One region of the Blautia sp. Marseille-P2398 genome, then DNA from elsewhere that is predicted to be linked to it. Evidence: riboswitches for the same ligand, from Rfam matches in the RefSeq annotation. Region 1 holds a riboswitch; each other region holds the start of a gene.
What was found. A riboswitch is a leader RNA that binds a small molecule or an ion and turns the genes downstream of it on or off. The one in region 1 is predicted to bind cyclic di-GMP.
Positions count from the first base shown of each region.

Region 2: it holds a riboswitch for cyclic di-GMP, as region 1 does, so the genes downstream of both, ACESZG_RS11315 (YHYH domain-containing protein) here and ACESZG_RS05490 (peptidoglycan-binding protein) in region 1, are expected to answer to the same signal.
Region 3: it holds a riboswitch for cyclic di-GMP, as region 1 does, so the genes downstream of both, ACESZG_RS04435 (response regulator) here and ACESZG_RS05490 (peptidoglycan-binding protein) in region 1, are expected to answer to the same signal.

Region 1 covers NZ_CAXSTD010000003.1:227,483-235,354, forward strand. Annotated here, with positions in the region: gene ACESZG_RS05485 (fibronectin type III domain-containing protein) at 1-412, opposite strand, end outside; gene ACESZG_RS05490 (peptidoglycan-binding protein) at 457-2,433, opposite strand; cyclic di-GMP riboswitch class I at 2,512-2,592, opposite strand; gene ACESZG_RS05495 (helix-turn-helix transcriptional regulator) at 2,796-3,014, shown strand; gene ACESZG_RS05500 (hypothetical protein) at 3,247-4,347, opposite strand; gene ACESZG_RS05505 (hypothetical protein) at 4,347-4,550, opposite strand; gene ACESZG_RS05510 (HU family DNA-binding protein) at 4,550-4,963, opposite strand; gene trxB (thioredoxin-disulfide reductase) at 5,851-6,774, opposite strand; gene ACESZG_RS05520 (co-chaperone YbbN) at 6,790-7,113, opposite strand; gene ACESZG_RS05525 (Crp/Fnr family transcriptional regulator) at 7,280-7,872, shown strand, end outside.
Region 2 covers NZ_CAXSTD010000008.1:187,959-195,830, reverse strand. Annotated here, with positions in the region: gene ACESZG_RS11345 (C40 family peptidase) at 1-590, opposite strand, end outside; gene ACESZG_RS11340 (zinc dependent phospholipase C family protein) at 906-1,496, opposite strand; gene ACESZG_RS11335 (hypothetical protein) at 1,628-1,867, opposite strand; gene ACESZG_RS11330 (DUF2442 domain-containing protein) at 2,027-2,311, opposite strand; gene ACESZG_RS11325 (hypothetical protein) at 2,433-2,900, opposite strand; gene ACESZG_RS11320 (hypothetical protein) at 3,027-3,437, opposite strand; gene ACESZG_RS11315 (YHYH domain-containing protein) at 3,472-4,014, opposite strand; cyclic di-GMP riboswitch class I at 4,131-4,211, opposite strand; gene ACESZG_RS11310 (helix-turn-helix domain-containing protein) at 4,379-4,633, shown strand; gene ACESZG_RS11305 (hypothetical protein) at 4,867-5,469, opposite strand; gene ACESZG_RS11300 (hypothetical protein) at 5,469-5,654, opposite strand; gene ACESZG_RS11295 (hypothetical protein) at 5,972-6,943, opposite strand; gene ACESZG_RS11290 (hypothetical protein) at 6,943-7,140, opposite strand; gene ACESZG_RS11285 (HU family DNA-binding protein) at 7,140-7,553, opposite strand.
Region 3 covers NZ_CAXSTD010000003.1:15,511-23,382, forward strand. Annotated here, with positions in the region: gene ACESZG_RS04420 (hypothetical protein) at 1-40, shown strand, start outside; gene ACESZG_RS04425 (ABC transporter ATP-binding protein) at 57-968, shown strand; gene ACESZG_RS04430 (ABC transporter permease) at 968-1,870, shown strand; cyclic di-GMP riboswitch class I at 2,110-2,185, shown strand; gene ACESZG_RS04435 (response regulator) at 2,364-5,231, shown strand; gene ACESZG_RS04440 (transporter substrate-binding domain-containing protein) at 5,302-7,872, shown strand, end outside.

The DNA.
Region 1 (7,872 bases):
AATCAATATCATTAATTTGTGGCATTTCCATCTTAGTTACTGCAAAAAGCTCCTTACCCGCTTTACTCCAAACATTTGAATTTGATACTTTCTTGTATGCTTTCACAGTATAAAAATATTGTTTTCCAGGATTTAAACCATTATCCGTATAAGCCGTTACATTTTCACCTTTAACTGTTTTTATTGCTTTCCAACCACTATTATCATTTTTTCTATAGATTCTATAACCAGAAACACCATTTACTTTTTTCCATTTAATTCGGATTTCAGAAGTTCCTGTAGTTTTTACTAATACTACTTTAGGGGGTGAGATTTTTGATGAAGTTGAAGCCTGTATATTGCTTACATTTATCATACATCCAACCATGATTACACAAATCAAAACGTATAATACTTTTCTTACTTTTCTCATGTAATTAGTTCTCCTTTTATTTTCAAATAAAAATTTTTAGAATATTAAAATCCTGGGAATTTCTCAAATGTTCCAAAAGATGTATCCATTCTTTCACAAGTAATAGTTGGCAGTGTAATTTTCTCACCTGAAATTGCTATATAATCTTCTGTTCCCATTGCAATTCCATACACCGTAACTTGATCTCCTTCCATCAAATTGCCGCTCATATCTAGTCTTGAATAAGAACACCAAATTGTTTGACTAGAATCTGAATTAATTGCCAGTCTAATATTGTTTCCCCCTCCTTCATTAATCACTTGGACAACAGAACCAGAGAACTTTACTGGTGTATTTATATAATCGACTGGATTTCTCATGAGCATTTCATAACTAATATCTGTACGATATCTGGATAATTCTTTTGCACTTTTAATCTCGTCATTTACGTTTAACATTCCCACTAATTCTTCTGTAATTTCACCTTTGGAAGCTTTTCCATTATTTTCCATATAACTCTTTACAGCATTCTTTGTTCCATCTCCAACTATACCATCAGGAATACCACAATCGTATCCCATATCATTTAGAGCCTGTTGTACTACTTTTATTATTTCTATATCATTAATTACAGCAGCACTTGGACTAGTACTAGCATATTCCAGTTTACTTGTATATAAGAAATCCCCTTTGTGATAAAAGGTTTCTTCTATTTTTATATTATTTTCATATTTCCACTCAGTTCTTGTACCATCGTTTCTCGTCTGCGATATAAGATTTCCATCTGCATCATACGTGTAATCTTCATATCTTTCATTGTCCCTTTCGCTATATATAATATTGCCGTTATCATCATAAAAATAATTTGTGGTAGCTTGATTATCATATTCGATATTTTCAAATTTTTCTTGACATAAACGATTTTTATCATCATATGAATAAGACGTTGTATATTTTACACTATCATCTGCAACATTATACGTGGTTGATTCTATTAAGTCATCGCCTTTATACTTATGAATTGTATAATATGAATAGCTTGAATCTTTATTGTCCTCATGATCTATTCTAATGTTATTGCCATCTTTATCATATGTGTACTTTTCATCATTGTTTACGGTACCATCTGGATATACACATTGTTTCTCAATTAACCGATATTCGTCATCATATTCATATTGATATGTAAAAGATAACTTACCATCGTCTCCAAACACCTCTTCTTTTTCAATATATTGGTCTGGAATTAAAGTTTTCTGTATATTTTCATTTGACTTGTCTTCATCTTCTGTAGCTTTGGCTTTTTCCTCTTCTGCATCAGCAGCAGGTGTGGTTTCTTCCTGTACTGTCTCTTTATCAGATTCGTTCTGAGATGCTTGTTTTTCTTCAAGAGCAGAAAGTCTTTCTTCTATACCATCAGAACTGTCTTTGTTAGAATCACTTTTTGCATCAGACTTTTCTTCTGTTGCTTCTGATGTAGCATTATTTGAATCTGTACTTTCAGAGTCAGATGTTTCTTCATCATCTTCATCCATAACAGATTTGAAAGCTTCTCTCGCTATGGTAATTTCTTTTTTTAATAATTCAGTACCATCATTCAACGTCCCTACCATAGTAAATGACAATTGTTTAAAGTCCGTATTATTTACTTCTTGTAAAGTTTCAAGCATAATATACCAAGCAGAAGAAAAAGATGTTCCTGCCTTATAGTCGTTAGAATCCCATTGAAATGCAACAGTTGTATCATCAACTTTAGCATCTTGTACTTTCAGCGTCAAAATATTAGGATACGAATTTTTTATAGACATATTTAATATGATATCAGAAGCATCTAAAGTATATTCTGCCGAATCCATTTTAATTGTTACTTTTTTATCTTCATATATTGATGTCTCTGCACCTTTTTCAGATATACTTATTGAATCTGATTCACCACTTTTCTGCTCAGTTGTTTCAGTATCACTCGCCCATGTTATCACTGGCGTCCCTACTGATAATGAAGCTACCATACACATTGCTAATAATTTTGTTTTCTTCTTCATGTTCATATCCCCTTGATCTTTTTGTATATAAAAAAGACATTACCCCAAACATACTTGAAGCAATGCCTTAATTATCATAGTTGCAACTGGCTGTCATACATTCGCTTAGACCCTGTAGTTTTGCGTCACCAGATTTCTCTGGCTATGCCGTATTTGATTGTATAAACATTTCACATAAAATTCACAATTTGATTATACTACTGCTATATGTAATATGCAATTCTTTTTGTCAAATTTGTTCGACATTTCGTACTTACTATCACATTTCTGTAATACTTACATTATATTCGTTATTACGAAGATATTCAAGTATAAGAATCTATTTTATGATAATAATATCAAATATCTTTAAAGGAACAGCCATGATAGATTACAGCCCATTCTGGGAAACATTAAAGAAAACAAATGAAAACTGGTATACTTTGACAAGCAAGCATCATATGTCTCATAGCACTTTGCATCGTCTTAAACATAACCAAGACATTTCTATGAAGACAGTCAATGACTTATGCCGTATTCTGCACTGTCAAATACAGGATATTTGTGTCTATGTTCCTTCTGATGAAGATCAACCTTTATGATAATATATCATGTTCTCAGAATGCTTCTCAAAGCTTGTATTTCGCTTTATAATGAATTTTTATATAGCGTATGAAGATTTTCTCATGTGTGCATCATTCGTTCTTAAAATTTAATATACGTGTTTATAGGGGCGGTAGTTTTACATTAAAGAGTACCGCTCGGCAGCAGCCATATAAAACGTAAAAAAATAGGCATACCAAGGATTGTGCTCCCTGATATGCCTATAATATATTAATACGGTTCTACTCGTACCGTAAGCAGTTTCTCATATATGTATTCTGGTATCTTATCTCTGTATTTTGACACCGTAATTGCAATGTCATATTCTTTGAACTTCTTATAATCTGCAAATGCTTCTTCTATTGTATCCCTATATGGTAAATCAATTATATCTTCTGTACCAAAATAAGTAATCTGTCCGTAATATTTATTGACTTTACCATTATATCTTACTCCAAGAGGAAGCACATTGTTTGGTGTTTCCCCATCTTTATAATGCTTTTTACTGTTGGCAAGTAATGTATTTAAGCCTTGTGGCAGAATACAGATTGTCTCTGGAGAATATACCTTGCTTCCATTACCAAATAAATCCTTGTCTACAGCCATTGATTCGCCTGGTACTTTATAATATAATTCCAAGTATCTCTTGACAAATAACTGCGGATAATCTTTCCATTCTTGACACAATTCAACATCATCATAACACTTGTGCGCACTCTCACTGTTATTTTCACCTTTACATCGACTGGAAATAGAACCATACGCAATCATTGCTTGATTCTTGGCATTGTTGACATACTCAATATATTCCTGCTCATAGTTTAACTCCTGCCATGTAATCTTATCTGCTTTAAGATTTATGAAATCTTTGCCAGTAACATAAATCAGATTTTTATACCAATTATCATCAAAGTCACCATTCTTATGCCAGACCTTACCTCTGCCTCTATATTGTTTCAGAAAGCATTTTGCTACTAACTCTTCTGGACTGGTTTCTCTCTTAGTGGTTTCAACTATGATTTTGCCTGTTAGTTTCCCTCTGATTTTTTCTGGTGTTCGCCACACTTCATAAATAGTATAATGGCATTTTCCTTGCTTATGCTCATAGAATTTGTTCATATTTGGGTTTCTATGGTTATTTACACCTCTTCCGTAATTAGAAATCCAATAGTTTTCTGTCTGCGGTACTCTTACAAATACTTCAAATGCACTGATTAATTTACATTTAATCGGATGCTCTACAGGTAGCATATCTGTTAGTGGTATCTCTGCCAGATTTTTATTTTCATCAAGAATATACTGCATCTTCATTTCTGTATTGTTTGATTCCATTACTTCTCTAATCCTTTCCCATCTGTAATATTTTCAACAGCAGCAATTGTCCTATCAGCCATTGGACACCACTCAGGACTTGTCTCAGGTAAATTATCCTCGCCCAGTTTACCCATCAAATTTACTCTATTTCTATTATCACAATAATACATCTTCTTATTGACAGCATAGCATTTTACATATTCACAATCTTTACATCTCATTACTCTTCTTCTCCTTCTTCGTATTCATCATCTTTATTATTTGCTTCTTCTTTGAGATAATCTCCATACGCTTCGCAAGCACGATTTAACACAGTACCAGATTTAAACTTTGCCTTATATCTTTCTGGAATCTCATACACATTTTTTCCTGTTCTTTCCATTCCAGAACATGCTGTTCTTTCCTTATAAAATTTAGGCTTTACAGTGAAGTATCCTAATAATACCAGTTTATCTCCATTTTCTAAAATATCTGTCATAGTGCGAAGCATATAACGGATTGTCCAGTATGTATTCCAGTAATCTCCACCTATCCTATTTTTTGGTATTCTCTCATATACTTTGAATCTATTATCTTCTCTCATCTTATCATGCACCATTTTGGTAAATTCTGCTTCATATATTGTTTTGTTCATTGTCATTTCCTCCTTGTTTTTGTTCTATGAAATCACCATTTCTTTGACAATATTTTTAAGCACTAAAATAAGCCCACGTACCTGTTGTTATAAAAGTACATGGACTTATTCAGATGTTTAAATGTTCTGTTATTGTTATAGATGTAATGCTATATTCTGTGGTGTAAATTTGGTGTAGTTACACCTGTTTAACACCCGTTTTCCCTTGATTTTACGGGATAAAATCGTAAATGTGATATTATAGTGCATATTATTCAAAAACACAAGTGGTATTTACATTTTTTTGTGAAATTTTGTTGAAATTATAAAAATTATATGTTTTTACTGGATTTTTGGAGATATTTATCACTATGAGATATTTCTATTCTATTTCATAACTCTATGTATTTTCTTATATCTTCTTACATCTTGGTATGTGTTTGGTGTAAAATTGGTGTAGTAAAGCCCTTTTTGACCGTTTCAGAATCAATTTTGTAATCTCGATCATTTCTCCATCAATATTTGCGTAGTACTTTCCTTCATAAAAATATGGGTGTTGAATATACATATCCGTTCCTCCTGAATTTGAAATCTTGTTGCTCGTTTCAAATTCAGAAGGCGGACCTCTGTTTAGGATCATGCCTGCTCCACCTTTATCCTGCCGGGACATCCCCGCAGTTATTGGCCGAGAAATTCAGGCACGAAAAAAAGCCCCAGTAGTTTTTTTCTTAACTACTGAGGCTTTCGTCTCTTTCTTGTATTCAGTTATCTATGCCTTCTTTCATCAGCATAATCATTGTATCAGGATAAAGTTCACAAAGTATCCGCAATACGTTCCCATAAGTTCATGTCATTATTGAAATCGTACATATTTCAGTATAAAAAGTTCACTATTCAAATTCTGATTATTATTTCTCCATATACTCTTCTGCCATATGTACTGCCATAGCACCATCTGCCACTGCTGTTACTATCTGACGAAGTAACTTTGTTCTGACATCTCCTACAGCATAAACACCCGGAATACTCGTTTCAGTGTTTTCACCTGCCACAATATATCCTTTATTATCCAGTTCTATCTGATTATCTAAAAAATCTGTTGTCGGTTTTCTTCCTATACTCACAAACAGGCCGTCACATTCTATAATGTTTTCTTCTCCTGTAACTGTATCTTTCAACCGCACACCAGTCAATCGTTCTCCATAAATCAGTTCATTTACTGTATTGTTCCATCGAAACTCTATATTTTCAGTTTTCATCAGCTGGTCATGGTAGATTTTCGTTGCACGTAATGTATCTCTACGATGAACAATGATGACTTTCTTAGCAATTCGACTTAAAAGAGCAGCATCTGATACAGCAGAATTTCCACCACCAACCACCACCACGATCTTATCTTTATAAAACATGCCATCACAGGAGGCACAATAAGCAACCCCATGACCTATCAATTCTTTTTCTTTAGCGAGACCAAGTTCTCTTGGATTTGCTCCAGTAGCAATCACTACTGTTTTCCCAATATAAATTCCCGAACTAGTTTCTACTCTCTTAAGCTTTCCTGTTAAATCCATATTAAAAACTTCAGCATATTCACTTTTAGCGCCAAATTTTTCCGCCTGTTTTTGCATTTTCTCTGCCAATGAAAATCCGTCAATTCCATTTTCAAAACCAGGATAGTTATCAATCTGCCAGGTCAATGACATCTGACCACCTGCAGATAATTTTTCTAAAACAATTGTATCAAATCCTGCTCTGGCTGCGTATAATGCTGAAGTATACCCTCCAGGTCCTCCCCCCACGATAATCATATCGTAAACATGATTTTCATTCATACAGCAGTCCTCCTTTTATTTTTCCAATGCTTCATTAATAAAATTCTCTATCATTATTTTTGATTCAGGTGCAACAATAGAATCTATTGCCTTTCCATTTCGATATAAAACCAGCGTAGGAATTATCTCAATCTTTTCAGCTTCTGCAATCTGTGGTTCTTCATCAATATTTACTTTTCCAGCAATAAGAATATCGCTGTATTCTTCACTTATTTTTTCATAAGCCGCTCCAATTCTACGGCAATAACCACACCAAGGTGCCCAGAAATCAACCAAAACCGGTTTTTCCTTATGAATTAATTGTCCAAACTTTTCTTTATTTATATTTATAGATGTCATATTTTTCAACTCCTTCTCCTATTTGAACTTAATATACCCCAAATAAGTGCTTGCTTCCGTGATGATATCACAGAAAAGATAATTTACTTTATTACACTTCTTTTTATTTCTATTTATGGCATATGCCAGTTATATAATTGACGCATCTAAAAAAAGCAAGTATACTATGTTCGTAAAGGAGATAACGGTTATGAACTTCGAAAATTGTTTTCCACTATGGAATGACTTAAATACAGCACAGAAAAAAATAATTTCAGACAATTTAATCACACAGTATGTAAAAAAAGGGACAATCATTCACAATGGAAACCTGGATTGTACTGGATTATTACTGGTTAAATCCGGGCAGCTTCGAACTTACATACTTTCAGATGAAGGACGAGAGATTACACTTTACCGTCTGTTCGATATGGATATGTGTCTTTTATCCGCCTCATGTATCATACGCTCCATTCAATTTGAAGTAACCATTGAAGCAGAAAAAGATACTGATCTTTGGATCATCCCTGCTGAAATCTATAAGGGCATTATGAAGGAATCTGCTCCCGTCGCAAACTATACTAATGAGTTAATGGCCACCCGTTTTTCTGATGTCATGTGGCTGATTGAACAAATCATGTGGAAGAGTTTGGATAAGCGTGTTGCTTCATTTCTTTTAGAAGAGACCTCTATCGAAGGAACAAACGAGCTGAAAATCACTCATGAGACGATTGCTAATCATCTTGGTTCCCACAGGGAAGTTATCACTCGAATGCTTCG
Region 2 (7,872 bases), on a different contig from region 1:
TTACTCGTAAATGGATTATTCGTATCCGCATTGTTCTTCTGCGCTTCCAACTGAGCAATAGTCGCTTCTGCCTGAACCAGCAGATTATAATTAGAAACCTGTGCCTTCTCTGTATCAGACAGGGCATTATATGCAGTGCGGATGCTCTGAACAGTGGCTTTCTTCTCCAGCGTGATGGTCTGTGCGTTCAACTCTTTGATTCTGTCGATCACATCCTGGGCTGCCTTCGTAATCTGCGAAGACGGTGTTGGTGTAGGATTCGCAGGTGTCGGAGTCGGATCTGTTGGTGTCGGAGTCGGATCTGCCGGTGCAGGTGTTGGCTCTGCAGGTGTTGGTGTCGGATCTGTTGGTGTCGGATCTACCGGTGCAGGTGTCGGGTCTACCGGCGCAGGTGTTGGCTCTGCAGGAGTCGGATCTGCCGGCGCCGGATTCTCTGATCCTGAATCAAAATCACCGGAATCGCTGAAATCAGAACCGTCTGCTGTATACGCAGCAGTATCCTCTGCTGCAAGTACGGACGCAGGACCGGATAATACCATTCCTGACATCAATGTCAGACATAAGAATCTGGTAAGATACTTGTTTTTCATATATCTAAATTGCTCCCTTCTTACTGTGAGCATGTCCTTACCCCCTGTTTATAAGGGCATACTGTCTAAATTACTTTTCACATTATTATGTTATTTCATAAGTGAATTATCCCGAAATATTAACCTGTTTTATTCTAGCATAATCATTTTTTGAAATCAACAGCTCAGGGCAGGTAAATTCCAGATTTGACCAAAATTCATTTTTTTGTCACATTTTAACCGACTCAAGCAGTGAGAAAGATATATTTCAGAATGCAGGAAGGCTGTGCGGATATGATTTCCACACAGCCTTCCTGTATTCTTAGCGTATCTCTGTCAGGCTGCCTGAATGGCTCCTGCAAAGTTCTTATTACCAATGCAGATCTGTATCAGTCCCTGCACTACCTGAAAACACATATTCAGGATAAAGCGGATATCCTCTTCCACGCTGCGGAGCTTGTTGAGGTATTTCTCATGAGTAGCTTCGATATAATCGATCAGGGTGGCGAAATCTGCGAAGCGGATGGCCGGTTCCAGATATGCATGTGCTTCTCCCTGCTGTATACATTCTTTCAGTCTGTTCTTAAGTACTTTCTCATAATGATTATGCTGGCTGAAGCTTCCTGTATATGTTTTGTTATGAGGAAAGGTAAAATAATCCGCCATATAGTGGATCACTTCGCCGAACCGCCGCCAGTAAACTCTCTGGTTACTCTCATCCGGTCTGATATCTGCCAGTTCTTTCATCCGGTTCTTGACATCTTCAAATGTTCCGTAGAACTCGTGTCTCCTGGTGATAAAGGACGGTTTGATATCCGGCAGAATGCTGCCCAGACAGAAAGCCTTTCTGTGAGACTGCAGGCTTGCTGTGGTCTGCATCTGATCCGCAAGGTATCTTGCTAATAAAATATGTGATTTTTTACGCAATTTTCTTCCTCTTCTTTCTTTTGAGAACCTATCATTCTTATATATGGGAACGAATAATAATCAACTTAACCAACATAGAATACTATAGCAGATTTATACCTGTTATTCAAATAAAATTTTTGTAAACTTTTTCACATTTTCAGGTCAGACAGCTGTTTCAGTAATTCCAGGTCACTGTCCTTTACTTTCAGGTTTGTCTCTATCTTCTCTCCCTCAGGAGTGGTGATCGCAATTTCAATAATGCTTCCTTCTTTAAGCCCTTTGCGTGAAACTGCCTGACAGAATGCCGGGAACTTGGGATGATTGCTCTTAAAGGTGTTCCATGCGCCTGTGATCTTCATGATATTTCCTATATTGTTTCCTATGTTCATATGATTGTTGTGTCCTTTCTTATCTCAACTGAATATTCCCGATTCTGAGAACTGATGCATATAATAACATACTTCAACGGATTTGGCTATACCAAAAGCCCCCCAGGATTAACTCCCGAGGGCTTTCATGCTGCTCATATTAAATTGTGATCACATTATTCAAGCAATCAGATTATTAATGGATTCTAACTCATATACAGTAAACGGATCAATATCAATACAACTGGATTCATCTCTGTTGCCAGAAAGATCCCATGCAAGAGTACCATTCATAACGGTACAAGCTTCTTTAAATGCATCAATATCTCTTAATGGCTTAAATATTTCTGCTTTCAAATCTTCTGTAGCATCATAGTCTACAATCTTACCGTCATCAAAGAATACCTGCACATGAAAGTTATCCAATGGTATCACCTGTACTACTGTCGGAAAATATTCGTTCATATGATTTCCCCCTTTAGATAAGCGGATTAATTCTATTTAATGGCTTCATATCTTTTGCAAGTTCCCAGTTTTGCATCAGTATGAGTAAACAGACTATAACTTGAACCATTATGATAAACTCCTACTCTTTTATTGGAACACGCCCAAGTCCCCACTGTAGCTCAAGGACTCCATCTTTGTATATTGAATAGATAACAAAATATGCAGTACCATTATCACCAAAAAACCATTTTTCATCGTAATTTTCATCTTTAAAATCAGTAATAAAATTATAACATTCACCATTTGTTCCATCTGATGCACTCGTGACATATTTTTGTAAGTGGTTATAATTTTCTAAATCTTTAAAAATATGTTTATATTCTTCGTCATCACATTGAACAGTCCACTGGAAAGAATATGAATTTCTATCAGGATTTGAAGACCAATCATCCTGTTTATTAGAATATAATAGCGATAGCGTTCCTTCATATTTATTGCAAATTTTATAGTCGTCCCAAAAATATTGTGTGCAATTATTTAATTCTTCTACTTTTGCTTTACCAAGAATTTTTTCACAACTATAAATATTCAGATCGTCTTTAAACATCCATTTAGATATATTTATTTGGTCATTTGACGATCCACATCCAGATAGTATCTGTTATACCAATTAAAATCCCTATTGTAAATTTTCTTTTCATGCCTTGGAAACTCCATGTCAATATTATCTAAATCAATTTCCCTCTTGCATTTTATAATAGTAATAGGTTATTGCGTCATCCATTGCATTTTGCCATTCTTCGTCTGTCAACTTACCATTACCATCAACATCGTTGGCAGAGTAAAACGGATCACTTTTATCATAAGAATGTCCTTCTGAATAATCATTATCATAATCTGATGAACTGTAATCATTTGAATCATAAGAAGAACTGTAACTATTTGAATCGTCATCATAATCCGATGAACCATAATCACTGGAATACGAATCACTACTGTAATCTGATGAATTATAACTATTTGAAGATGTTACAGAAGAATCATAAGTATTATCCGATGATTCTCCACAGGCAGTCAACATTCCTATTGATGTTAATATAAGAGTCGATTTAATGAGTAACGGTAAAAATTTTTTGGTATTCATGTCTGTTAATACTTCCTTTTATCTTGTAATTGCTTTATTTAATCCCCAGTCCTTTAGCAACCATATTCACAATTGCATTATCTGTACTGTCTGATTGATTCTCGTCTATAAATTTCTTAATAGCTTCTTTAGTCTTATTTCCTGCAATACCATCAACAGATCCACAATCATATCCTTTTTGATTGAGTACATCCTGTACAATCTTGATAATGTCTTTGGAAATTGTAATACTACTTCCTGCATTTAATTGTATTGCATTAGATGCTGATGGTGTTGCAGTTGTCGTCTGTGAAGTGTTAGAAGATGCTAAACCACCGCCAAAAGTTCCCCAACCTGCTCCACCAGATGTCGTTGTACTCACCTCAGAAGTAGTTGATGTATCTGACGTAGCAGCAGAACTACTATAAGGACATACACCACCATCATGTAAATGTGCAGGATGTCCACCGCAATGATAATGATAAGAACCTAAACCACTCACATTTTTATTATCATGATGTCCTCCACTTGAATCTGTTCTTCCAGAATGTGCCTGTACTGTTCCTGGTACTGTTGAAAAAGCAAGCATTGCTGTCATCGTATAAATAGAGATTTTCTTAAAAAACTTTTTCATCATACGCTTCTTCCTCCGTAAAATTATTTAAAAAAGACATCACTTCTCCATAAGAAAAAAAGCAATGCCTTAATTATCATAGTTGCAACTGGCTGTCATACATTCGCTTAGACCCTGTAGTTTTGCGTCACCAGATTTCTCTGGCTATGCCGTATTCAATTGAATAAACATTTCACATAAAATTCACAATTTGATTATACTACTGCTATATGTAATATACAATTCTTTTTGTCAAATTTGTTCGACATTTCGTATTCACTATCACATTGCTGTAATACCCTTATTATATTCGTTATAACGAAGATATTCAAGTATAAGAATCTATTTTATGGTAATAATATCAAATATCTTTGAAGGAACAGCCATGATAGATTACAGTCCATTCTGGGAAACATTAAAGAAAACAAATGAAAACTGGTATACTTTGACAAGCAAGCATCATATGTCTCATAGCACTTTGCATCGTCTTAAACATAATCAAAATATTTCTATGAAGACAGTTAATGACTTGTGCCGTATTCTGCACTGTCAGATACAGGATATTTGTGTCTATGTTCCTTCTGATGAAGATCAACCTCTATGATAATAAATCATGCTCTCAGAATGCTTCTCAAGCCTTGTATTTCGCTTTATAACAGACTTTTATATATTATATTATATGAAGATATTTCTTATGTGTATATTATTCGTCCTTAAAATTTAATATACGTGTTTATAGGGGCGGTGGTTTTACATTAAAGAGTACCGCTCGGCAGCAGACATATAAAACGTAAAAAAATAGGCACATCAAGGATTTTGTTTTCCCTGATATGCCTATCAAAAAATAACTTCCTCAATTTCTGACAAGGTAATTGCTAAAGAAGTACATCCATCTGCTTTAGCATCATATGTACTTAAATATTCATCACATTCGATAAAACTATTATTTCTATAAAGCCTTTCTCCCTCATTATTTGCTCTAAGAAATACCATCTGAAATCCAATAGTATTCATTGACATGTAATATAAATACTCAAGAAACCATTTAAAGAAGATACTTGAATAATGTTGCTTTTTTACTGGATCAAGCAAATATGCTACCTGACCTTTTAGTTTTCTACTGATTGCAAACATCTTTATCTCAACTGCTGGAATAGATAATAAAATCTTTCCATCATCATTCATTACCTTTGTATGATATTTCTCTGCCTCGTCATAATAGTATAAGCTATATGCCTTAATAGTTGCATAAGCATAAATATGTTTTCTGTCTTCTGCTACTAAAACATATGTAACACCCTTACCCTCTATTGAATCATTTTTTGCATATTTGTGTAGATATTCTGTCATATCCTCATTTCCACAATCAAACTGCTGTATCACATCATCTGTGACTTTCGATTGATTCAATTCAACAAAACTTAATTCTTGATTACCCATTAATCTTCCTTGTCCATCAACGCATTTAACGCATTAATTGATTCTGTATTCAAATTTTTGCGTAACTGTTTGCATTCATTCCAAAATGCCTCAGTCGGTCGATTTTCATTTACTTTTTTAAAGAATGTTTTTTCCTTGCCACAGGTAATAATACACCCTGGATTTCGTTTCTGTGCTAATGCCATACAATCAACCTCCTTCTGTTCTTCAAAATTCGCATTATTATTCATAAGAATATAACACCCCAGTCATGTTATGTCAACAACTGGGTTCATACAAATATACCTTTATTTCTTGATTATATTGTATCATAAACCCAGTCTTGAATCAATTATTTAGTCAATATTATGCCCGTATTCTCTAGGATATACACATCAATACGGCTCTACTCTCACCGTACGTAGTTTCTCATATATGTATTCTGGTATCTTATCTCTGTATTTTGACACCATGATTGCAATGTCGCATTCTTTGAATTTCTTATAATCTGCAAATGCTTCTGCTATTGTATCTCTATATGGTAAATCAATTCATCTTCTGTACCAAAATAAGTAATCTGTCCGTAATATTTATTGACTTTACCATTATATCTTACTCCAAGAGGAAGCACATTGTCTGGTGTTTCCCCATCTTTATAATGCTTTTTACTGTTGGCAAGTAATGTATTTAAGCCTTGTGGCAGAATACAGATTGTCTCAGGAGAATACACCTTGCTTCCATTACCAAATAAATCCTTGTCTACAGCCATTGATTCGCCTGGTACTTCATAATATAACTCCAAGTATCTCTTGACAAATAACTGCGGATCATCTTTCCATTCTTGACACATTTCAACATCATCATAACACTTGTGCGCACTCTCACTGTTATTTTCACCTTTACAACGACTAGAAATAGAACCATACGCAGTCATTGGTTGATTCTTGGCATTGTTGACATACTCAATATATTTCTGCTCATAGCCTAATTCCTGCCATGTAATCTTACCTGCTTTCAGTTTTCTAAAATCTTCACCAGTAACATATATCAAATTCTTATACCAGTTATCCGCAAAATCACCATTCTTATGCCAGACTTTAAATCTACCTTTATATTGTTTCAGAAAACTTTTTGCCACCAGTTCTTCTGGGCAGGTTTCTCTTTTAGTTGTTTCAACTATAATTTCACCTGTCAGTTTTCCTCTAATTTTTTCTGGTGTTCGTGATATTGCATAAACTGTATAATGGCATTGCCCTTGTTTATGCTCATAGAATTTATTCTTATCTGAATTTCTATAATTATTTATACCTCTTCCGTAATTAGAAATCCAATAGTTTTCTGTACCTGGCACTCTTACAAACACTTCAAATGCACTGATTAATTTATATTTAATTGGATATTCTACAGGCAACATGTCTGTTAATGGTATCTCTGCCAGATTTTTATTTTCATCAAGAATATACTGCATCTTCATTTCTGTATTGTTTAATTCCATTACTTCTCTAATCCTTTCTCAGCCATATTATTTTCATCAATTGTCCTATCAGCCATTGGACACCACTCAGGACTTGTCTCAGGTAAAACATCATCACCCAGTTTACCCATCAGATTTGTTCTATTTCTATTGTCACAATAATACATCTTCTTATTGACAGCATAGCATTTTACATATTCACAATCTTTACATCTCATTACTCTTCTTCTCCTTCTTCGTATTCATCATCTTTATTATTTGCTTCTTCTTTGTGATAATCTCCATACGCTTCGCAAGCACGATTTAACACAGTACCAGATTTAAACTTTGCCTTATATCTTTCTGGAATCTCATACACATTTTTTCCTGTTCTTTCCATTCCAGGACATGCTGTTCTTTCCTTATAAAATTTAGGCTTTACAGTGAAGTATCCTAATAATACCAGTTTATCTCCATTTTCTAAAATATCTGTCATAGTGCGAAGCATATAACGGATTGTCCAGTAAGTATTCCAGTAATCCCCACCTATCCTATTTTTGGGTATTCTCTCATATTCTTTGAATCTATTAGCTTCTCTCATTTTATCATGTACCATTTTGGTAAACTCTGCTTCATATATTGTTTTGTTCATTGTCATTTCCTCCTTGTTTTTGTTCTATTAAATCACCATTTCTTCGGGTATGTTTTTTCTGTTGCTTATTTCTAATCTGATAAACCGTTTCTCATACTCATCTGCAAACTTTACCTATTATTTTTAAGCACTAAAATAAGCCCACATACCTGTAGTTATACAAGTACATGGACTTATTCAGATGTTTAAAATATTCAATTGGCAATATCAGGCATTTACTGTGTGAAATTCCCTATTATACATTGTTAGATATATGTCATACCCCATTTTTACTGAATCCATACCCCATTTTTACTCCATTTTCGCATGAAATTACGTA
Region 3 (7,872 bases), 210 kb from region 1:
GGTAAATCCAACGTATACTGCGTCATTTAAGGAAAGATGAAACAAAAGGAGAAGATATGGAATCAGATATCATTAAAATCAGTCATCTGAATAAAAGCTTTAGCGAAGTAAAAGCGGTAAATGATTTGAGCTTTCGTGTGAAAAAAGGAGAATTGTTTGCGTTTCTTGGAGTAAACGGTGCAGGGAAAAGTACAACCATTTCCATTCTCTGCGGATTGCAGAAAAAAGACAGCGGAACGGTTCAAGTAAACGGAATAGAAACTGACAAAGTCGGCGCACAGACAAAAAGAATGCTTGGTGTTGTGTTTCAGGATAGCGTACTTGATAAACCGCTTACGGTGAAAGAAAACCTAAAGAGCAGAGCTGCTTTATACGGCATTACAGGAAATGCCTTTGATAAGAGATTACAGGAGCTGGTCGAGATTCTGGATTTTGACGAGTTTTTAAACAGACCTGTAGGTAAGCTGTCGGGAGGTCAGAGAAGAAGAATTGATATTGCCCGTGCATTATTGCACAGACCGGAGATTTTGATTCTTGACGAGCCTACTACAGGGCTTGATCCGCAGACAAGGCAGTTAATCTGGAATGTTATCGAGAAACTTCAGAAAACTGAAAATATGACAGTATTTCTGACTACACACTATATGGAAGAGGCTGCTAATGCCGGGTATGTTGTGATTCTTGACAAAGGAAGTATTGCAGCGGAAGGTACACCATTTGAACTTAAAAATGATTATGTACAGGATATAGTGTCTGTTTATGGTATTTCCGAAGATGAAATAAAGTCATTGAACAGAGAATATAAAAAAATACGTGACGGATATCAGATAAAAGTAAGAAATACGAAAGAAGCTACGAAGCTTATTGTAGAGCATCAGGACCTATTCACGGATTATGAAGTAGTAAAAGGCGGTATGGATGATGTATTTCTTGCAGTCACAGGAAAGAAGCTTGGAGGTGAACGCTGATGAGAACAGTATTGGCATTAATGGACAGGAACAGGAAACTGTTTTTTAAAGATAAAGGTATGTTGTTTACATCAATGATCACACCAGTTATTCTAATTGTTCTGTATGCTACATTTCTTGCAAAGGTTTTCAAAGATTCTTTTACAGCAGCAATTCCGGATATGATTACAATTTCGGATAAGCTTATTAATGGAACCGTGGCAGCACAACTGACAGCATCACTTATGGCAGTGAGCTGTATCACTGTAACATTTTGTGTGAATCTGACTATGGTGCAGGACAAGGCAAATGGAACAAGGAAGGATTTTAATGTTGCACCGGTCAGCAAGGAAAAAATTTATTTGGGATATTTTCTGTCAACAGTAGCTAATTCATTGATGGTCAATGGACTTGCGTTTGTATTATGCCTGGGATATTTACTTAAAATGGGATGGTATATGAATACAGCAGACATATTATGGGTTTTATTTGATATGATATTGCTCGTCCTATTTGGAAGTACGCTTTCAAGTATCATTAGCTTTCCGTTGACAACACAGGGACAGCTTTCGGCTGTAGGTACAATTGTCAGCGCAGGATATGGTTTTATATGTGGTGCTTATATGCCGATTTCAAATTTTGGACCAGGTCTTCAGAAGGCACTGTCTTATCTTCCGAGTACATATGCCACTTCATTGATTAAGAATCATATGCTTCACGGAGTTTTCAGAGAGATGGAGAGAAAAAATTATCCGGATGAAATGGTTGAAGCGATAAGAGACACGCTTGATTGCAATCCGGTATTTCATGGAAATGTGGTGAGTATAAATCAGATGATTGGCATTATGATGGGAAGTATAGCTGTATTTGGAATTATTTACTATGTGGTTACATTGTTGTTAGCGGGTGAAGGCAGACGATAGGAAATATTGTTTTTAGCGGGTGAAAGTTCTAGGGATATGGAACGATCTGAGTACAAATGAGCAGGAAACAGTAATGTCAATGCTGCGTGGTCTTCGGAAGTAGAAGAACAGTTCGAGTATATGTATCGGCTGTTCTTTTTTTTATTTTTTGGCGTTAAAACGGTAATGTTTTTCTTGTGTACAGTAGAGTGCTATAGTATAATAAAACCAGTTTTTTTGCATAAGTATTAAAGCTATAATATGGAAATTGGCAAACCAGATGAAAGTCTGGGACGCAAAGCTACAGGGCCTGTAAAATGGCAGCCAGTTGCATGAAATGAGGTGCACTGTCTGTTTGACAGTGCTTTTTTATGGTAGAGCACTTGAATAAGTAATACAGAAGCTGTTTGGAAAAATATTGTGAAAAATAGTGTGGAGGTTATTGATAATTAATGAATGTAAAATTAAAATCTGGAAGCAAGCAAGCAACTGTAGCCTAGAGGAGGGGAGAAAGATGAAGAAGTGCAAATTAGTACAGAATATAATGAATTTCAAATTTTGTTACATTATATTTTGCACAATTATATGTTTTATTGTTTTATCCGTTCCTGCATCTGCCAAAGAAAACTCTGACAATGTTATCCGGGTAGGATCTTTTGAGGAAACTTATAATGTAGTCAATGAAAAGGGAGAAAGAAGCGGCTATGGTTATGAGTATCTTCAAGATATTGCAGGTTATGCAGGATGGACATATAAATACATAACAAGTGATTGGAAAAACTGCTTTACACAGTTGGAAAATGGAGAGATTGATATTCTTGGTGGCATTTCCTATACAGACGAACGTGCTGAAAAAATGCTTTTTTCCGATATGCCTATGGGGGAAGAGAAATATTACATCTATACGGATGCATCCAATATGGATCTTACAGCAGGAAATTTGGATTCTTTTGAGGGAAAAAATATTGGTGTGTTTAAAGATAATATAGTGGAGGATGTGCTTAATGAATGGGAATCAAAATATGGTCTGTATACGAAGCATATCAATGTTTCTACAAACACAGAAATTATGGACAAACTGTCGAACCATGAAATTGACTGCTTCGTTTCGCAAGAAGACCCCCGTTGGGAAGAATCGGATATTTCACCGCTTACAAGTATTGGAGAGACAGAAATCTATTTCGCTATAAATCCAGAACGTCCGGATATCAAAGAATCACTGGATAGTGCTATGCGCAGAATCAAGGATGACAACCCATTTTACACAGATGATCTCTACAGGCGTTATCTTTCTGCACAGAGCAGCTCGTTTCTTTCAAAAGAAGAAAGTGAGTGGATCGGGCAGCATGGTGCAATCCGGATAGGGTATTTGAATCAGGATGGAGGTATCAGCAGTGTAGATCCATCAACAGGTAAACTGACAGGTGTTATTACAGATTATGTGGATCTTGCAGAAAATTGTCTGCAAGGTCAGACTCTGGAATATGAATTAAATGGATATGAGACAAGAAGTGAACTGCTTCAGGCATTGCAGGATGGAAAAATAGACCTGATTTTTCATGCAAACCAGAATCCATACTTTGCAGAAACAAATGGATTTGCTTTGTCGGATACGCTATTGACTCTGAATATGGAAGCAATTACGGCAAAGGATTCTTTTGATGAAAATAAAGAGAATATAGTTGCCGTTGAAAAAGATGATTTTGCATTGAAAGCATATCTTTCATACAATTATCCGCAATGGAAGGTTGTGGAATATGAAACATCAGATGCAGCAGTAAAAGCAATGCAGAAAGGGGAGACGGATTGTATTGTAAGCAATTCAGGTACTGTTTCAGACTATTTGAAAAATAATAAGCTTCATAGTGTTTTCCTGACAAAAGAAGCTGATGTTCCATTTGCTATTCAGCAGGGAGAACCGGTTCTTTTGTCCATTCTGAATAAAACACTGACATCTATGCCTACAACTCAATTTTCAGGTGCAGTAGTTTCGTATAATGTTTCCTCACGAAAAGTTACAGCGAAGGATTTTATTCAGGACAATTTACTGACAGTATTACTTATCGCTGGAATTTCTTTTTTCGTTGTCCTGTGTATAATTCTTGATTCTTTGAAAAAATCAAAACGTGCGGAAGAAAAATCCAAGAAGTCTGCTGAGCAGGCATTGAAGCTGAATCAGGAGCTTGAAGAAAAACAGCAGGAATTACAAAATGCACTTGTAGGAGCACAGAGTGCCAATAAGGCTAAGACTTCCTTTTTAAATAACATGTCTCATGATATCAGAACACCGATCAATGGTATTATTGGTATGCTTACGATTCTTGAGAAAAGCGGAAATGATGCTGAGCGGGCAAAGGATTGCATGAATAAAATATATGAGTCATCGAAGCTGCTACTATCATTGATAAATGATGTTTTAGATATGGCAAAGTTAGAATCAGATACAGTGGTTTTTGGTGATGAATCCATCAATCTGGATCAGGTATGTCAGGAAATCACGGAGTCACTATCTTTTCAGGCAGAAGAAAAAGGACTTCATGTTATAGGAGAACATGATGATTACAGTGGTATATATGTTTGGAGCAACGCAGTTCATCTGAAAAAAATATTGATGAATCTGTTTACAAACAGCATGAAGTACAATAAGGTGAATGGTTCTATTTACATGAGTATGAGAACGATTGAAAGATCAGAAGATCACATGACATGTGAATTTAAAATAAAAGATAATGGAATTGGAATGTCAGAAGAATTTATAAAAAATGAATTGTTTACTCCATTTGTACAGGCAGATAATTCCCCACGTTCTGATTATAATGGGACAGGTCTGGGAATGCCTATTGTGAAACAACTTGTAGAAAAGATGGGCGGAACCATAACAGTTGAAAGCAAGCTTGGTGAAGGGAGCTGTTTTACTGTAGTACTTCCATTTAAAATTGATACGAATGCACGGCCGGAAGAAAAAGAAGATTTCAATGCAGATATATCAGGTGTCCGGATATTATTGGTTGAAGATAATGAGCTGAATGCGGAAATAGCAGAATTTATACTGACGGAAAATGGGGCTAAAGTAGAAACAGTGAAAAATGGGTTAGAAGCTGTTCAGCACTTTGAAGCCTGCGAATCAGGAACATACGATGTTATTTTAATGGATGTCATGATGCCGGTGATGGACGGGCTTACTGCCACAAAAACAATAAGATCCCTGGAACGGCAGGATGCAAAAACAATCCCTATCATTGCTATGACTGCAAATGCATTTAGGGAAGATGCAGAAAAGTGTATGGAAGCAGGAATGAACGCACATCTTGCAAAGCCATTAGATGATAAAACAATCAAGCAGACTATATGCGAAGAATTGAGAAGCAGTAGGGACAGGTGAAAATTTATTAAACCAGGAGGTTGACAAGGAGACGTATAGAGAAATATATTTGACAGACAGGAGATTTAATATGATTTCGAGAGCAAAGAAATATGTGGCAGTGTTACTGGTTTTTGTATGCGTGTGTATGATATTTTCTCCCCAGACTGCATATGCAGCCGAGGACAGTTCGCAGCATGAAACTGTCAAAGTCGGTTTCTTTGCCATGGATGGATACCATATGATGGATGAAGAGGGGAACCGCAGCGGTTATGGCTATGATTTCCTTCGGCTGATGGCCCGTTATTGGGATGTAGATTACGAATATGTCGGATACGATCAGAGCTGGGATGATATGCAGCAGATGCTTGAAGATGGCGAGATCGACATGGTAACATCTGCCCGCAAAACACCGGACAGAGAAGAAAAGTTTGATTTTTCACGTCCGATCGGAACCAATTATGGGATGCTGACCGTCCGCAGTGACAACAGCACGATTGTGGACGGCAATTACAGCACTTACAACTGTATGCGTGTGGCGCTTTTGAACGGAAACACCCGGAATGAAGAGTTTGCGGATTTTGCAGACAACAAAGGATTTACATATGTTCCATCTTATTTTGATACGACCGCAGAGATGGAGGAAGCCCTTCAGAGCGAAAAAGTTGATGCGATTGTTACCAGTTCTCTGAGAAAAACAAACAATGAGCGAATCGTGGATAAATTTGGCAGCAGCGATTTCTATGTCATTGTTAAAAAGGGCAATACAGAATTGCTGAATGAGATCAATTATGCAATCGATCAGATGAATGCGGTTGAGGGTGACTGGAAAACGACGCTTTACAATAAAAATTATGAAAGCATAGAAACTAAGAATCTGGAATATACGGAGCAAGAAAAAAGTATTATTGCACAATATTCCAAGGACAACCCAATTCGTGTTCTGTGTGATCCGACCCGTTATCCATATTCTTATAATGAAAATGGTGAGATGAAGGGGATTATCCCGGATTACTTCCGGAAAATTGCAGACTATGCCGGGATTTCCTATGAGTTTCTTACACCTGCCACCAGAGATGAGTATATTGCTTATCAGAAAAATAAGGAAGCCGCAGATATGAGTATCGATGCACGCCTGGAAACAGATAACTATGCTGAGACGAAAAAATGGGGGCTTACTGCACCTTTCATTACAATGCAGCTGGCAAGGGTGACACGGCGTGACTTTGATGGAGAAATCAATGTTGTTGCTACGGTTGACCAAACAGCATCAAATTCAATTGCAGATGCAATGGCACCCGGCGCAGAAAAGCTGATGTGCAGTACCCGGCAGGAAATGATGGAAGCTGTCCGTAAGGGTAAAGCCGATGCTGCCTTCGTCTACTATTACATGGCACAGGCGTTTGTGAATAGTGACACTACGGGCACCATGACATATACGCTGCTGGGACAGCCTACATTCACCTACCGCATGGTAGTTTCGTCAACAGAGAACCATGCGCTGGCTGGTATTCTGACGAAAGCAATGTATGCCATGCCAAAAAATCTTGTCGAAGATCTAGCAGCACGGTATACCACATACAAAGCAGCAGAGCTGACATTTGTTGACTGGATCCGTCTGCATCCTGTTGCTACTGTTTGGGTTCTTCTTATTTTCGGATGGCTGCTGACTACTATGGCTATGATAGCAATGCGTCTCAGTGCAAGAAAAAAAGCTCAGAAGGCAGCCCAGGAGAAGGCTGAGGAAATGGCGGAACTGGCAGAGCATGCGCAGGCTGCAAACAAGGCAAAAACAGCATTTCTGTCACATATGTCCCATGATATGAGAACACCGATGAATGCAATCATGGGATTCACCGGTATTGCAATGAAAAATAATCCGTCAGACGAAGTGAAAAATTGTCTGGAAAAGATTGATGAAAGTTCAGAGCATTTACTGTCGCTGATCAATGATGTATTAGATCTGACTCGTGTGGAAAGTGGAAAAGTGAAATACAATCCGGTACCGACAGATTTGAAAAGTATCACAGATTCTGCACTGGATATTACAAAAGGCTTTCTTACGAACAGGGATATCAGCTTTAAGATCCAGCGTGAAGAAGCAAAGATCCCCAATGTACTTGTGGATCCTGTACGTCTGCGAGATGTGCTGGTTAATATTCTGAGCAATGCCGTGAAGTTCACTCCGGATGGAGGGACGATTACATTTGAAGCCCGGTGTCAGGAAAAGGGCGGGGATGGATATATAAATATGCATTACCGCATTTCGGATACTGGTATTGGCATGAGTGAGGAATTTACAAAAGAAGTTTTTGAGAAATTTGCACAGGAAGATTCCGATGTGAGAACGCAGTACCATGGAGCTGGACTGGGGATGGCTATCGTAAAGAAGTATGTAGATATGATGGGTGGAACCATTTCCGTGCAAAGCAAAAAGCATGAGGGAACCACTTTTACTGTGGATATTCCTCTGGAAATTACTGATAAGGAATGTAATAAGTCAGACACAGGTTTTTCTGAAAAGGTAAATCTTACAGGTGTGAAAGTCCTTCTTGCAGAGGATAATGAGCTGAATTCAGAAATTACGACCGTGCAGCTGGAAGAGTTTGGAATGAATGTAGAAAGAGCTGTAGATGGAAAGAATGCTGTTGAGATTTTCAGA